DNA from 3 places in the Filifactor villosus genome. Region 3 is predicted to be linked to each of the others. Evidence: predicted binding sites of a transcription regulator. Region 3 holds the regulator's gene; each other region holds the start of a gene.
What was found. The regulator HrcA, encoded in region 3, represses chaperone genes, less so after heat shock. The targets are predictions, from matches to a motif close to TTAGCACTCNNNNNNNNNGAGTGCTAA.
Positions count from the first base shown of each region.

Region 1 (5,347 bases), on a different contig from region 3:
ACCCAAAAACGCGGGCTCTCCCTCCAGAAAGAAGGCTCCCGCCGCAAGTCCCAATATCACTGCGATCATAATTTTTATCGTCATGCTACTTCCTACCTTTCCGACTTTCCAAGCTGAAACAAACGATTGAACACAAAGACAAACAAAATACTGAAACTGATCGTAAACACCGATACCGCAACCGACTTCAATCCAAGGCTCGGAAAAGACCTCATAACCTCTTTGTTTGCTCCTACGCTACACCCCATAACAAAGAGCAGGAATAAGAGGCAGACGAGTTGAATCTTTTCCATCTCCTCAAAGATTTTCTTATGTATTTTCCCGCTCCGCGCAAACAGGACCCCCACTGCCATAATACCGATATACATCAAAATTTTAAATCCCATCCTTTTCTCCTTCCTTGATCCCTGATTCTAACACAAGTACATCTCCGCACCTTATACAATAACCCGTTTGAAAGTCCCGTATTCATTTAAACGTATTCATCCTTTACACAGCCTGCTCCAAGGGGATTTTGAGCAAGAATACTGTCGGGGAGACTTTTATACAAAATCGACTTTACAGTATTGTTCCTTAAATATGGATACCGTTCAACTCATTCGACCGCTTGAAACACCTTCCGTCTCATACGGTCCGTCGGTATTTTTAGCAAGGAACGATACCACACTCTTTTTTGAATTATGCGGTATCTCCCAAACATAAAAAGAGACGGAACAGGGTCTCCCTCTTCCATCTCTCTTATCTTACTCGTTTTTTATACAGGTTTCAAGTTTTTTCCGCCTTGTTCACAAAAAAACTTACATCATCGGCATTCCGCCACCCATCGGAGGCATAGCCGGTGTTTCTTCCTTGATATCGACTACCGCCGCTTCCGTTGTCAAGAAGGTGGCAGCTACGGATGCCGCATTTTGCAATGCGCTTCTGGACACCTTGGTTGGATCGATGATACCCGCTTCAATCATGTTCACATACTTCTCGTTCAACGCATCGAAACCGTAGTCCGCTCCGCCGTTTTTCACCTGCTCGATGATGACGGCTCCTTCCAGTCCCGCGTTAATCGCAATCTGCTTTAAGGGTTCTTGAAGAGCTTTGACGATGATCTGAATTCCCGTTTTGATCTCGGAATTCTCTTCATTCAAAAGTTTTTCTACAGAAGAGATGGTGTCCACAAGGGCAACTCCTCCTCCGGATACGATGCCTTCTTCCACTGCCGCTCTGGTCGCGTTAAGGGCATCTTCCATACGCAGTTTTCTCTCCTTCAACTCGGTTTCGGTAGCCGCTCCCACTTGAATAACAGCAACTCCTCCTGCAAGTTTCGCAAGACGCTCTTCCAGTTTTTCTCTGTCGAAGTCCGAAGAAGTGTCTTCGATCTGATGACGGATGAGAGCTACTCTATCTTCGATATCCTTCTTATCTCCCGCACCGTTTACGATGACGGTGTTTTCCTTCGTTACTTTTACACTTCCCGCACGGCCGAGCATCGTGATGTCCGCATCCTTAAGCTCCAAACCTACCTCTTCGGAGATAACGGTTCCGCCTGTCAGGATGGCGATGTCCTGCAACATAGCCTTTCTTCTGTCCCCGAATCCCGGAGCCTTGATAGCCACAACGTCGAAGGTTCCTCTGAGTTTGTTCACAACAAGGGTAGCCAAGGCTTCTCCCTCAATGTCTTCCGCAATGATGAGGAGTTTCTTGCCCTGCTGTACAATCTGCTCCAATACGGGCAGGATGTCTTGGATGTTGTTGATCTTCTTGTCGGTGATCAGGATCAACGGCTCGGAAAGGTTTGCCTCCATTTTTTCCATATCGGTAGCCATATAGGGAGAAACATAGCCTCGATCAAACTGCATTCCCTCTACGACTTCCAAGGTCGTTCCCATGGTCTTGGACTCTTCCACGGTGATGACTCCGTCTTTTCCTACTTTTTCCATGGCATCGGCGATCATCTTTCCTACTTCTTCATCTCCTGCGGAGATTGCCGCTACCTGTGCGATGGACTCTTTGTTCTCGATCGGTCTGGAGTTTGCCTGAAGAGCTTTTACCGCTTCGTCCACTGCAAGTTGGATTCCTTTTCTGATAAAGATGGGGTTCGCCCCCGCAGCGACGTTTTTCAGCCCTTCACGGATGATGGCCTGAGCAAGCACCGTTGCAGTTGTCGTTCCGTCTCCCGCGATGTCGTTCGTCTTGGTTGCAACCTCTTTGACCAGTTGAGCTCCCATATTTTCATACGCATCTTCGAGTTCGATTTCCTTCGCTATGGTAACACCGTCATTGGTGATTAGCGGACTTCCGAACTTTTTGTCCAAGATGACGTTTCGTCCCTTGGGTCCAAGGGTTACTTTTACGGTATCAGCGAGTATATTCACTCCTCTTTCCAAGGATTTTCTTGCGTCTTCTCCAAATTTCAATTCTTTTGCCATTTTATCCTCCTTCTATTACTCAACAATAGCCAAAATATCACTTTGTCTTAAGATGATGTATTCTTCTCCATCCACCTTGACTTCAGTTCCCGCGTATTTTGAGAACAGTACCTTGTTGCCTTTTACAACTTCCATCTTAACTTCTTTGCCATCCACGACTCCTCCGGGTCCCACTTCAACGACTTCCGCGATCTGAGGTTGCTCCTTCGCCGAACCTGTAAGGATGATCCCGCTCTTTGTCTTTTCTTCCGCTTCAAGCATTTGGATTACAACTCTGTCAGCCAATGGTCTGATCTTCATAGATAATATCCTCCTTTAACACTAAGTTATACTGTGATAAGCCCTCCAACCTCCCCTGTGCCGATCGGGTCTCATCGGAAGCCCGTTCGTCTCCGAGTAGCTGAGATCTCGTTATTTAACGCTTTTGGTCATCTTTTTCCAAAATATTAGCACTCATTCTTGTTGAGTGCTAACTCTATTCCTATCATACCGAAAAATCTATAGGATTGCAAGTATTTTTTTGTATATTTTTTCTCCCTCTCAATTTGAAAAATTCGTTCCCGCAGGTTCTATGGACGCACCCTCAAAGTCAGACTTGCGTTCTTCCTTCGGTTTTATGAAATAAGAAGATTTGTCGTATCAACGTTTTCAGGGATTTCATCCTTCGTACAGAATGGATTTTATACGGATTGTTCCAATGATGTGATATCCCCCTGTACTATTTCCCGCTTTTCAACCGAAGAACATTCGACCTTGTCCTATAGACAAGCAGCCTTTCTCAGTCTGTGCTTACTTTACAGGCCGTATATTCACGGTAGCCGACGACCGCCTTGTAGTATCCGCTCAGTTCCCTGTTCAGTTCCTCATCATCCGTATCGATCCTCAGGGGAGCACCTTGGAGTTCGGCAAGTTTCATCTTGGTCGCTACGATAACGATGTTCTCCCTTCCTACCTCCCGAAGCACCTCAGGGGTAAGCTGCTGATTGCCCCGCCCGAACAAAAATCCTTGTCCTCCCGTAACCGTGACGATGAGCTTGGTTCTTCTTCCCTTGATCCTCTCTATGATCTTTTCTCCGTAGACATCGTTTTCAACCAATTTTCGATTATAGATAAGGTCCACTCCGATCAAGGTGTTTTGAAGATCCAGATAGTGCATGATCCCCGCCGTCGTCGTTCCCGCCCCTATGAGATAGTAGGTATCCTCCTCCATATCTTCGATGATCTGGTGGGCGATGGCATCCGCATTGGCAAGCTCCGATAAGGGCGAGGGAGCCTTGCGGTTCTGGGTATAACGTTTTTCCACAGGGAGTTTGAGGTATCCGTAGAGTTTGGTATATATCCTGCCCCTTCGATATTCTTCCTCATCGATATCCAGAACCTCCTCGTCCTTTGTTGATCTGATCTCCCCCTTGAGAAACAGGAGAGCCAACCTTCCCGCCATCTTCGGAGAGATCGCATAGACGGGCGAGTGGATCTTAACTCCCGAAGGAATGCCCAGCACGGTTACATCGGTACCTAGTGCCTGATAGATGTTTCTCGCCGTTCCGTCCCCTCCCGCAAAGAGGATGAGATCGACCCCTTCTTCCTTCAGTACCCGCGCAAGCTCCAAGGTGTCCTCCTGCGTCGTATCGTCTCCTTCATCTCTCAGGATCACGGTCCGAAACCCCAGCTCCTGTGCTGCGCTGCCTCCCATGTCTCCTCCTGCGGTGTATACAAGGAGTTCCTCTCTGATAGGTTCCAGTTCTTCCAGAGCCTTCTTCGTCCTTTCGTTCGACTTGGGAAGAGCTCCTCTTCTTCGAGCCTCTTCCAGGCAACCGTCTGTTCCCTTCAGACCCACACTTCCACCCATCCCGGCGATGGGATTGATGATTAAGCCCAATTTTTTCAAAACGCTACCTCCTTCTGTACAGCCTGCTTTTTGATAACATCCAATCGAAGGTATCCCTCATCATTCACAAAGGCGTGTACACTTCTTCTTTGAAAAAGATCAAGGCCGCTCGAATAAAACAGCCTTGATCTTCTATTTAGTACTACTTTCTGTTTGAAATGTCGGTTATATCATTATCGAAAAACACCTTGGAGAATGATATGTTTGAAAGCATCCGACCTGCTGATCCAAACGGATGATAGTATAACAAACCTAACTTATTTGTATTTTCTGAGATATACCTTCCAAGTGGTCGCCCATTGCTCAGGATCATCCACTCCCGACTCATCGACCTGATGGGTCACACTGCGATGAGGTGCGGTTTTTATAATCTCGGGATTTTCCCTCGCTTCCTTAAAGATATGCTTCAAGGTAGCAACATATTCATCCAGGTCCTTCTTCGACGGTGTCTCCGTAGGCTCCAAGGTGGCAGGCTCCGGTAGGTAGAAGGGGTGGTGAGAGGTCCAGTAGTGCATACCGAAGTCCATCATCCTTCTTTGAATATCCAAGGTGCCGATTCCCGTTTCCTTCGTAAGGTTCTCCACCGAGTATCTTGTCTGCTCGATCCTCTGATTGTTTCCATCCTCATAGTACGCCGTAACCTCAGGCAGTTCCATCAACTTCTTGAACAGATAGTTGTTGTTGAGTACAGCTGTCTTCGCCACCTGATACAGTCCTTCTCCACCCAAACTTCTGATCCAGCAGTAGGACTTGAGGATGACGGGTGCCACTCCCATCCACTCTCGGACCTTGCCCACGCCGTTGGGATTGGAGCAGATTTCATAGTTGAGGAAGTATTTTTCTCCGTCGTAGTCCACTACAGGTGCCGGCAGGTACTGTACCAACTCCGCCTTCACTCCCGTAGCTCCGCAGGCGGGGCCTCCGCAACCGTGAGGAGTGGAGAAGGTCTTATGCAGGTTGAAGAAACACATGTCGAAACCCGCATCCCTCGCTCTGGTAACCCCGAGAAGTCCGTTCGCATTTGCCTGGTCGTAACCGC
Region 1 covers NZ_JBHSHL010000002.1:15,743-21,089, forward strand. The annotation lists gene ACFO4R_RS00075 (LysO family transporter) at 1-84, opposite strand, end outside; gene ACFO4R_RS00080 (LysO family transporter) at 93-386, opposite strand; gene groL (chaperonin GroEL) at 798-2,420, opposite strand; gene ACFO4R_RS00090 (co-chaperone GroES) at 2,436-2,720, opposite strand; gene ACFO4R_RS00095 (ATP-NAD kinase family protein) at 3,199-4,308, opposite strand; gene gcvPB (aminomethyl-transferring glycine dehydrogenase subunit GcvPB) at 4,566-5,347, opposite strand, start outside.
Region 1: the regulator HrcA is predicted to act here: its motif matches at 2,867-2,893, upstream of ACFO4R_RS00090 (co-chaperone GroES).

Region 2 (5,347 bases), on a different contig from region 3:
GAAGTCTATCCTTTTTATCAAATGAATTTTATGCTGACGGTTCGAATTGTACGCTACTTCTTCATATCACTCGCAATGCTTCCGCAGGCACTTTCAACAAGTGATATTACATAAGTTTGCAGATATCGTTTGTAAACTCGACCGGGTCTTCGATCTCCAGTCCTTCGATCAACCTCGCCTGTTGATACAGAAGATTGGTATAGAGTATAAGCATAGCTTCCTCATCCTTGAACTTGAGCAGCTTACTGAAAATCTCATGCTTTCTGTTGATCTCCAAAACCTTATCCGCTTTCATCCCCGGATTGCCCGGCATATTACTGAGAACCTTCTCCATCTCGATAGAGATATCTCCGCCTGCCGAAAGAAAGACGGGATGCGTCTTTAAGCGGTTGGTAGCCTTGATCTCGGACACCTTGTCCCCAAGGATCTCCTTCATCGAAACCAAGAGGTTCTTTTCCTCCTCGTTCAACTCTTCTTCCTTGACTTCATCTTCATCCAGACCCAAGTCCTTGGAAGAGATGTTCTTGAACTCCTTCTCCTCATAGTTTGCCATCATCTTGAGAGCGAACTCATCCACGTCATCGGTCAGATAGAGGATCTCATACCCTTTATCCAAGAGCAGCTCCGCCTGAGGGAGTTTCTTGAGTTTAGAAAGAGAAGATCCGGTTGCATAGAAGATGTATTTTTGGTCCTCCTTCATTCGACCGACATACTCCGCCAAGGTACTCAACTTGTCTTCAAAGGACGAGGTGAACAGGAGAAGATCCTGCAAAGTCTCCTTGTTTGCCCCAAAGTCGCTGTAAACTCCGTATTTGAGCTGACGACCGAACTCCCTGAAGAAGGCCTCATACTTCTCCCGTTCATTTTTAAGAAGATTTTCGAGTTCTCCCTTGATCTTGCCCTTGATATTCTTTGCAATCGCCTTGAGTTGTCTGTCGTGCTGCAACAATTCACGAGAGATATTGAGAGACAAATCCTCGGAATCGACCATTCCTTTGACAAAGCTGAAATAATCGGGAAGCAGATCTGCACACTTCTGCATAATCAAAACTCCCGAACTGTAAAGTTCTAGACCTTTTTCGTAGTCCGGAGTATAGAAGTCGTAAGAGGGCTTGGAAGGCAGGAACAGAACGGAGTCGTATCTTATCATCCCATCCACATGAAGGTGGAGGTGACTGACAGGTTTGTCGAAACCGTAGTGTTTTTCGTGGTAGAAATTCTCATAGTCCTCGTCCTTCAATTCGTTCTTGTTCTTTCTCCAGAGAGGAACCATGCTGTTGAGCGTCTGCACCTCGGTGTATTCTTCATACTCGTCCTCACTGCCTTCTTTCAGCCTGCTCTTTTCGACCTCGGTCTTGATCGGATAAGAGATAAAATCGGAATACTTCTTGACCAGACTGCGAAGGTAATAAGACTCTAAGTATTCATCGTAGTTTTCGTCTTCGGTGTTTTCTTTGAGCCAAATGGTGATCTTCGTTCCGCTCTTGTCCTTCTGAGCTTCCGTGATCGTGTAGCCTTCGACTCCTTCGGACTCCCACAGATAGGCCTGATCTTCGCCCAAACGCTTGGTCAGGACACTGACTTTGTCGGCGACCATAAAGGCGGAGTAGAATCCCACTCCGAACTGACCTATGATGTCGAAGCCTTCTTCTTTTTCCAGTCCTTCCTTAAATGCCAGAGAACCGCTCTGAGCGATGGTCCCCAAGTTGTTCTCAAGCTCTTCCATGTTCATCCCGATGCCGGTATCCTCAATGGTTAAGGTCCTTCCTTCCTTGTCTGCCGAAAGATGAATATAGTAGTCGTCCTTGTTGAAGGTCAGTTCTTCATTGGTTAGGGCCTCATAGTAGAGTTTGTCGATCGCATCGCTCGCATTGGAGATCAGCTCCCTCAAAAAGATCTCTTTATGCGTATAGATGGAATGAATCATAAGCTCCATCAACCGTTTGGATTCCGCCTTAAACTGTTTTTTCTCCATAGTGTTTCCTCCGTCTCGATTTATTTTTTCATATATCTCAGTGCCTCCTCATTCCTTAACAAAACGGTGAAGTATGAATTTTACAAACAGCACCCCTATATTCACCCGGTCCCGTTCGTTCTTCTCTTTTGTCCTGCCCGATCTGTAAAGAACTTGGAAAAATACTGCACTTATATATAAATAAGAGTTGTTAGCACTCTATCGCGTTGATTGCTAACAACTCTTATTATAAATCAGTCCTCGTCCTTCTGTCAACACTATCGAAGTTTTTCTTTCGGACAGGACAAAACGAAGTTCTATGGAAATACCGTACAAAGTCAAGTTTCCGGCTTTTCGAATGATGCGGTATCTATCCCTACAGCGTCGGAAAGGTAGCTGTCAGTTTGAACAAATCTCCGTCCACTTCAATCTCGATCCTTCCTCCCTGAAGTTCAATCAAACTCTTGGCGATGGCAAGCCCCAATCCGGAACCTTCGGTGTTTCTGGACTCGTCTCCACGGCGGAACCTCTCGGTAATCTCCTGCGCATCGAAGTTCATCTCATAGTTGGAGATGTTCTTGAATATGAACCGGACCTCTCCTGCCTCCGCTCTTGCATCGATGTAGACCCTCGTGCCCTCCATCGCATACTTGGTGATGTTTCCGATGATGTTGGAGAAGATGCGGTAGGTCCTTCGTCCGTCAATAAAGCAGATCACAGGTTCTTTGGGAAGGTCCGGGCGAAAATCCAGCCTGCTTTTTTCTATCTTCTCCTCCAGCTCTCCAAGGGTCTGTTGCAGGAGAGAGATGATGTTAAGCTCCTCCTTTTGGATGGAGATGTTCCCGCTGCTTGCTTTACTCGCCTCAAACAGGTCTTCGATCAACACCTTGAGTCTCTGAGACTTTTTGTGGATGATGTCGATGTACTCCTGTCTTTCCTTCTCTCCGAGACCTTCCTTTTGGAGAAGGTCGGAATAGTTGATAATCGAGGTCAAGGGAGTTTTGAGGTCGTGGGATACGTTCGAGATCAACTCCGTCTTCATATTCTGACTTCTCGTCTCCTCCTCCACTGCAATCTTAAATCCTTCCTTGATGGAGTTGAGGTTCTTCGCCATAGGAGAAAAGACTCCGACCTCCTCCTCTGCCTGCAAGTCGAACCTTCCTCCGGCGAGCTCCCCGGTATAGGCCTGAATATAGGAAAGGTTCTGGAGGAACTTGGTCGAAAAGTAGAACAGAGCCGCACTGTAAAGCACATAGGCAAACAGAAAACTCACCGCATCTCCGCCGGAGAACAGGTAGGAGAAAAAGATAAACAGGCAGTGTCCGATAACGACAAGGAGCCACTTCATCTTAAAGTTTTTGTCGAGATCCAAACGCAACAGGGTTCGAAGAGGTCTGTACACAAAACCTATAACCGCACTGATTGATCGTCCGAATATACTGTTCTTAAAGACTCCTTCGATAAAACCCATATAGTAGATGTACTTAAAGTAGGTCGTACAGAGGTAGACAAACAACAGACCGAAGAAGGCGACAAGGGCTGCAAACACAAAATAATGAGCGTTGTTTCCCTCCATGATCCGAAAGATCAAGTCTTCCACGGGAGAATAGACCCTCAGTTTTTGATAGGGCAAAAGCAGAAGACCGCTCTCGGCCATCGCGACCCCGCCACCGACGATGAGGCCTCCCACACCGAGGGGGACAAGAAACTTCAGTTCCAGAAACATATGATTGAATACCCTGACAATCCCCGCCTTTCTCTGTCTCTTATAGGGTACAAGGAGGGCGATCAGGAAGACAAGGAGGATCCCCGCCAGCGCCAAAAGAGCAATCAAAAGGGCGGATCTCATCGAATTATACTCCATATATCCGTAGAAAAACTCCGGGTTTTCAAGACTTATATTTTCGGAGGTAAAGTAGAAGACAAGTTCCTGTTCTCCCTGCATCAACTTGTTGAGTTCTTCCGCTTCTTTGAGGAGTCTCGATATCTTCCTCTTTGCCTCTTCCCTCGTCTTCTCGTCAGGAGCTTCTCTATATTCCTCCCCTTTTGAGATGATATAGTTTCCTTCTTTATCAAACTCAAACTCGTTTTGATAAGACCTGAACCTCTGAGTGTCTTCTTCTTTATAGCGAAAGCCGTATTTATTCGCAGCATTGCGGATATAGAAGTCCTCATCCCTTGTCGGACCCAATTGGGCGAGGATACGGCGATGCATCTGATTCATATATTTTTCATACTTGTCAACTCCGACCATCCTGATCTGTTCCACCCTTCCGTCAGGGTAGATGAGGTAACGGGCGTAGACCTGCTTGTTTTTCTCGTCATACAGTTTGTTCAGTTCATCCTTCTCCAGATTAGTCGCAATATGTTTCTTCTCTTTGTCTGCGATGTAATACATCAACCGAGGTTTTCCTCCGTTGTAGCTTACTGTATTTTCGTCGTTGTGGCTTGTTATGAGAACCGTTTCCGTTTGCATACCCTCCTGCTCGATATCAAGGATCACGGAAGCATCTCCTCTTTGAGATTGGTTCTCTAAGCGTCCCACCGTCCAGGCATCCCATATCGTCTCAAAGTTATCACTTACATAGTTTTCACTGTTGATATAAGAGATTTGAGGGTAGTGGCGTTCCAAGGTTTTTAAGATAAGAGGATACATGCTTATGATAAGTAGGGAGATCAAGAAGATCAGGGTTGTCGTCTTTGCTCCGGAGGCAAAAAATCCCCTCTCTTCCCCTTCCTCCCTTATCTCTTCCCTTCGGTTCTTAAAATCGCGTTTTTCCTCCCATCTTATTTTCAGACGCTTGCTCTTTGGGGGCACTTCCTCTTCTTCTACGAGAAAGATCTCCCTCTCTTCTCTGCGATCCGACTGTTCTTCGGTTTGTACCTCCTGTATTTCAACTTCTTTCTTTTCTATATGATCCTTCTCTTGCATGATCTTCACCTCAATGTTTTTCAAATTTGTATCCGATGCCCCAAACGACCTTCAAATATCTGGGGTCTTTGGGATTGATCTCTATCTTCTCCCTTATCCTTCGGATATGGACCGTTACGGTCTCCGGACTATAAGCCGGCTCCTCCCAAACCCTTTCATAGATCTCCTCAATAGAAAACACCCGACCCGGATGGCTCATCAAAAGAAGGAGGATCTTGTATTCCAGAGGAGTTACCCTAACCTCATTGTCATCAACCCTCAACTGCTTGCTTTCCTCATCGAGTTCTATACCTCCGATACGAATGACCTTATCCGTTCCGACACCTTGGCTTGTTCCGTATTTGGCATAGCGACGAAGAGCGGAGTTGACCCTTGCAATGAGTTCCATAGGGTTGAAGGGCTTGGTGATATAGTCGTCCGCACCGATATTGAGTCCCATGATCTTATCGACATCCTCCGAT
Region 2 covers NZ_JBHSHL010000025.1:26,629-31,975, reverse strand. The annotation lists gene htpG (molecular chaperone HtpG) at 107-1,975, opposite strand; gene ACFO4R_RS07100 (sensor histidine kinase) at 2,331-4,886, opposite strand; gene ACFO4R_RS07095 (response regulator transcription factor) at 4,897-5,347, opposite strand, start outside.
Region 2: the regulator HrcA is predicted to act here: its motif matches at 2,166-2,192, upstream of htpG (molecular chaperone HtpG).

Region 3 (5,347 bases):
GGAAACCTTGGTGGAATCGCCCGCCTTTATGACGCATAGGGACTACGATGCGGCAAGCCTTGAAGAGTTCGGTCTTTCATCTTCGATGATTCGGGTTGCAGTCGGTCTGGAGAACAGCAAGGACATCATCATCGACTTCTATGAGGCCTTGAACGAGATTTAGGAATAAAGGTTGTGTTAAAAAGACACGGCAATATCGCATAATTTGGAAGAACGGTATTATCGAAGGATGAAATTTTTGAAAGTATGGATATGAAAAACTTTCGTGTTTTATAAACTCATACTGTTATTCAGTTATGGATATAAACGATCTGTGACCCATAGAAGATAAAATGATTTTTGGCGGTCGCAAAATAAATATATCCATACTTCCATTGTAAAATAGGATCAGAGGGAGATCGGGAGTTTGTACTTTTGTGACATTTCATAAACTTTTACCTTGTATAGTACGAGGCTTTATTTGAAGCATTGCAATCCGTCTTACAGATTATAAAAAATCGTCCCATCGCTTATGAACACAGAATATATAGGGATGGCTTGAACGGGCGATGGAATAACGGAGAAATAGAAGGGACTGAATATCAATTATTTAGTCTCTTTTTCTTGTTTTGAGAGATATAGAGGGCAGATTAACGACAGACGGAGTTTGAAGATCGGGTCAAAGGACTCGATGTGAAAGAAGAAATACCGATTATGCCGTTGCAGTACAAGTTCGATTGTCGAATCATATCCATACTAATACTACTATTCTTTTGAATAGTGGATATAAACAATCTGTGACCCATAGAAGACAACATAGTTTTTCGTCATCGAAAAATAGATATATCCACACTTCTATTGAAAAATAGTATGACCAATTAATACTATTCTTCCTTTGAGTTGTGGATATAAACAATCTGTGACCATAGAAGATAAACCGATTTTTCGTAAGTTGAAAAAAGGATATATCCATGCTTCTATTGGGGAATAGTATAAAATGTCAGGTGTATGGGAGGTATAGAGATAAATCGGAATTGATAGCAAATGAAAATAAAAAACGAAATGAATACTACTGTAGCGGCACGTCGAAATTCACGGTAATTCCAACTTTGATATGAATTCTTTCGGTTTATAACCGAGATAAGAAATAAAGCCAAATATCAATATGTCAATAGACCGGGCAATTTAAACAGGCAATAGTATCAAATAAGAACAGGGCGGTTTTCTTCCCGGATAAAAATTTTTGTAACAAGAGTTGACAAACGAAGGGAAAAAATGTAATATAGAAACAGAGTTAGCACTCGATAAAGATGAGTGCTAATAAAACGATAAAAGATCGTAAATAAGGATGAAAGGTGCAGGTGGGTTATGAGGAATGATTTGACGGAGAGAAAACTCCGAATCTTGGAGTTTATTATCCGGGAATATATTCAAACCGCGGAACCGGTCGGCTCGAGAACGGTTTCCAAAAATAAGAGCCTCAATGTCAGCGCCGCTACAATCCGAAACGATATGTCCGATCTCGAAGAGCTGGGCCTCTTGTTACAGCCCCATACTTCGGCAGGACGTATCCCATCCGAAAAAGCATATGAGATCTATGTGGAGAGCATGATGAATCAGGGAGAACTTCGGGAGGCGGATCGGGAGTTTATTCGAGCACAGTTGTCCCAAAACATCGATAAGATTGGAAATCTTCTGCAACGATCCCTCGATCTGATCAGCAGCTTGACCGACTATATCTCAGTGGGGGTGCTTCAGGAAGTCTGCAAAAAAAGACTGATCAAGAACATCTCCCTCGTTCCGATAGATAACCGAAGAGTCGTCGTTGTAACCGTACTTGACAGTGGAGAAGTTCTCTCGGAGAACCTTCTTCTGCCTCAGAATCTCGATAACAACACGCTTCACCTGATTTCTCAGACCATCAACGAAACGATGTCGGGACGTTGTTACGAAGAAGTCGGGGAAGATCTTCTGCGCTATATCAAGGCAAAGATAAGCGAGTACTCGACTTCGCTGGAGGGGATCTTCGATTTTTTGGAGCAGCAGCTCCTGCAGGAACAGCCCTTCCATCTGCTCTTTAACGGGATGACGAATATTTTCAATCATCCGGAGTTCTATGACATCGATAAGGCGAAGTCGTTTTTGACCATGATCGATGAGGAGACGCCGATTCGTAACCTGATGAATGAGAAAGGTATTCGAAAAGGCGATATCAATATCATCATAGGAGATGAATCCATGGGCAGTATTATGAAGGACTGTTCAATCATCACCGCAGATTATATCAAAGACGGCCTGACGATAGGAAAGGTCGGAATCATAGGGCCTAAGCGGATGGATTATCAAAGAGCCTACAATATTATGAGCTATCTTCAGAGCGAGATCAACAGGTTGTTGAACGACTCGTAAGAAGTTCATTATGTATAGAAGAAACATCTTTAACATAGAGAAGGGAGCTGACGAGTTGGCAAAAAACAGAAAAGAAGAGGACAAGGATGTGAAGGAGACCTTAGAGGTTCAGGAGGAGCAGGAGGTCGAAACTCCTGAGATATCTGAAGAACAGGAAGGAGATCTCAAGAGGTTCGAGAACAAGATCCTCGCCGACAAGGAGAAGGAGATCGAAGAACTGACGGATCGCTTAAAGAGGACTCAAGCGGAGTTTTTGAACTTTAAACGCAGGACCGAAAAGGAAAAGTTGGAACTTGCGACCTTTGCAAATGAGAAGATCATGTTGGAACTGCTTGCGGTCATCGACAACTTCGAAAGGGGACTTGAGGCGGTGGAAGACAAAGACAGCAGTTTGTTCCAAGGAATGGAACTCATCTGCAAGCAGCTGTATGCGACCATGGAGAAGAACGGAATATCTCTGATCGACACGAGCATAGACTTTGATCCGAATTTTCATCATGCGGTCATGCAGGAGGAAGGAGAAGAAAAGGGTAAGATTTTGGAAGTGTTCCAGAAGGGATACTTGTTGAAGGATAGAGTGATCAGACCTGCTATGGTCAAGGTTTCAAACTAAAAAAATTCAGGAGGAGAACATTATGTCAAAAACAATAGGAATAGATTTGGGAACAACAAATTCATGTGTATCGGTACTCGAGGGCGGCGAGCCTGTGGTTATCTCGAATAGAGAAGGGATGAGGACCACACCTTCGGTTGTTGCTTTTTCGAAAGAGGGAGAGAGGATTGTAGGAGAACCTGCAAAGCGTCAGGCAGTCACTAACCCGGAGAGGACCATCAGTTCGATTAAGAGAGAGATGGGAAGCAACTATCGGGTAAACATTGACGGTAAGGACTATACCCCTCAGGACATCTCCGCCATCATCCTACAAAAGCTCAAGTCCGATGCGGAGAGCTATTTGGGCGAGAAGGTAACAAGTGCCGTCATTACTGTACCTGCATATTTTACCGATGCACAGAGACAGGCTACCAAGGATGCAGGTAAAATTGCAGGCTTGGATGTGAAGCGTATCATCAATGAGCCGACAGCGGCATCGATCGCTTACGGGTTTGAGAAGGACAATATCGATGAGAAAATTCTCGTCTTCGACCTCGGCGGGGGAACCTTTGACGTATCCGTGCTTGAAATTGCGGACGGAACTTTTGAAGTTCTTGCTACCAGCGGAAACAACCATTTGGGAGGAGATGACTTCGACAACGTATTGGTAGACTATATCGCCAAAGACTTTTTGGCAATAGAAGGGGTAGACCTCAAGGCGGACAAGATGAGCCTTCAACGTTTGAAAGATGCTGCTGAGAAGGCGAAGCAGGAGTTGTCCTCCACCCTTACGACTAATATCAACCTTCCCTTCATTACAGCGACAGCATCCGGACCGAAGCACTTGAATATGGATCTGACGAGAGCGAAGTTCGACGAACTCACCAGACACTTGGTCGATAAGACCATAGAGCCGACCAAGAAGGCAATGGCGGATGCAAAACTTTCTCCAAGTGATATTGATAAGGTTATTTTGGTAGGAGGTTCGACTCGTATTCCTGCTGTACAGGAAGAGATTAAAAAGTTTATCGGCAAGGAGCCTCACAAGGGAATCAACCCCGATGAGTGCGTTGCTCTCGGAGCAGCGGTTCAAGGAGGAGTTCTAAGTGGCGAGGTACACGACATCCTTCTGTTGGATGTGACCCCTCTTTCCTTGGGAATTGAAACTTTAGGTGGAGTATTTACCAAGATCATCGAAAGAAACACGACCATTCCCGCGAAGAAATCTCAGGTGTTCTCAACGGCGGCGGACAACCAACCCGCAGTAGACATCCATGTGCTTCAGGGAGAGAGATCTATGGTTGCCGACAATGTTACCTTGGGACGCTTCCAGTTGGGAGACATTCCTCCGGCACCGCGAGGAGTTCCTCAAATCGAAGTGACCTTCGATATCGATGCCAACGGTATCGTAAACGTAAGAGCGAAGGATTTGGGAACAGGTAAGGAGCAACAGATTACGATTACTGCATCTTCCAACCTTTCCAGCGACGAGATCGAAAGGAAGGTCAAAGAAGCGGAATTGCACGCGGAAGAAGATAAGAAGAAGAAAGATAAGATGGAGGCGTTGAATCAGGCGGAAACCACGATCTACCAGACCGAAAAAACCTTGGATGAGGTCGGAGATAAGGTGAGCGAGCAGGAGAAAAACGATGTTAGAGCAGCGTTGGAAGAGTTGAAAAAAGTAAAAGACAACGAATCGTCCACCGGAGAAGAGATTCGAAAGGCCATTGATGAGGTGATGAATAAGTTCCACTCCATCTCTCAAAAAATGTATGAAGAGGCTGCGAAGGCTCAACAGGCTCAACAGGAGCAGGGGCAACCGCAGGAAGAAAGCGCTCAGGACGATAATGTAGTCGATGCGGACTACACCGAGGTTGACGAAAACAAATAATATCGTTACAATATAACGGCGATCAGGTAGCTTGTGCATAAGGCTACCTGTTGTCTGTTATAGTTCAGGAGGAGAATGGATGGAAAAACGAGATTATTATGAGGTCTTAGGCGTTGAGCGGGGCGCAACCGAGCAGGAGATCAAAAAAGCTTATCGAAAACAGGCGATGAAGTACCATCCCGACAAAAACCAAGGAGATAAAGAGGCGGAAGAAAAATTTAAGGAAATCAATGAGGCCTATGAAGTGCTTTCCGATGCTCAGAAAAGAAAAACCTATGACCAGTTCGGGCATGCAGGCCTCGGAGGCAATGGCGGTTTCGGAGGAGCAGGAGGTTTTCAGGGTGCGGACTTCGGAGATTTCGGCGATATCTTCGGCAGTATGTTCGGGGACATCTTCGGGGGCGGAGGTATGCGTCAGAGGAGAAACGGCCCGAGAAAGGGTGCCGACCTGCGTTATTCAATGGATCTTACCTTTG
Region 3 covers NZ_JBHSHL010000051.1:65,470-70,816, forward strand. The annotation lists gene ACFO4R_RS10545 (trans-sulfuration enzyme family protein) at 1-163, shown strand, start outside; gene hrcA (heat-inducible transcriptional repressor HrcA) at 1,348-2,388, shown strand; gene grpE (nucleotide exchange factor GrpE) at 2,399-3,001, shown strand; gene dnaK (molecular chaperone DnaK) at 3,024-4,871, shown strand; gene dnaJ (molecular chaperone DnaJ) at 4,951-5,347, shown strand, end outside.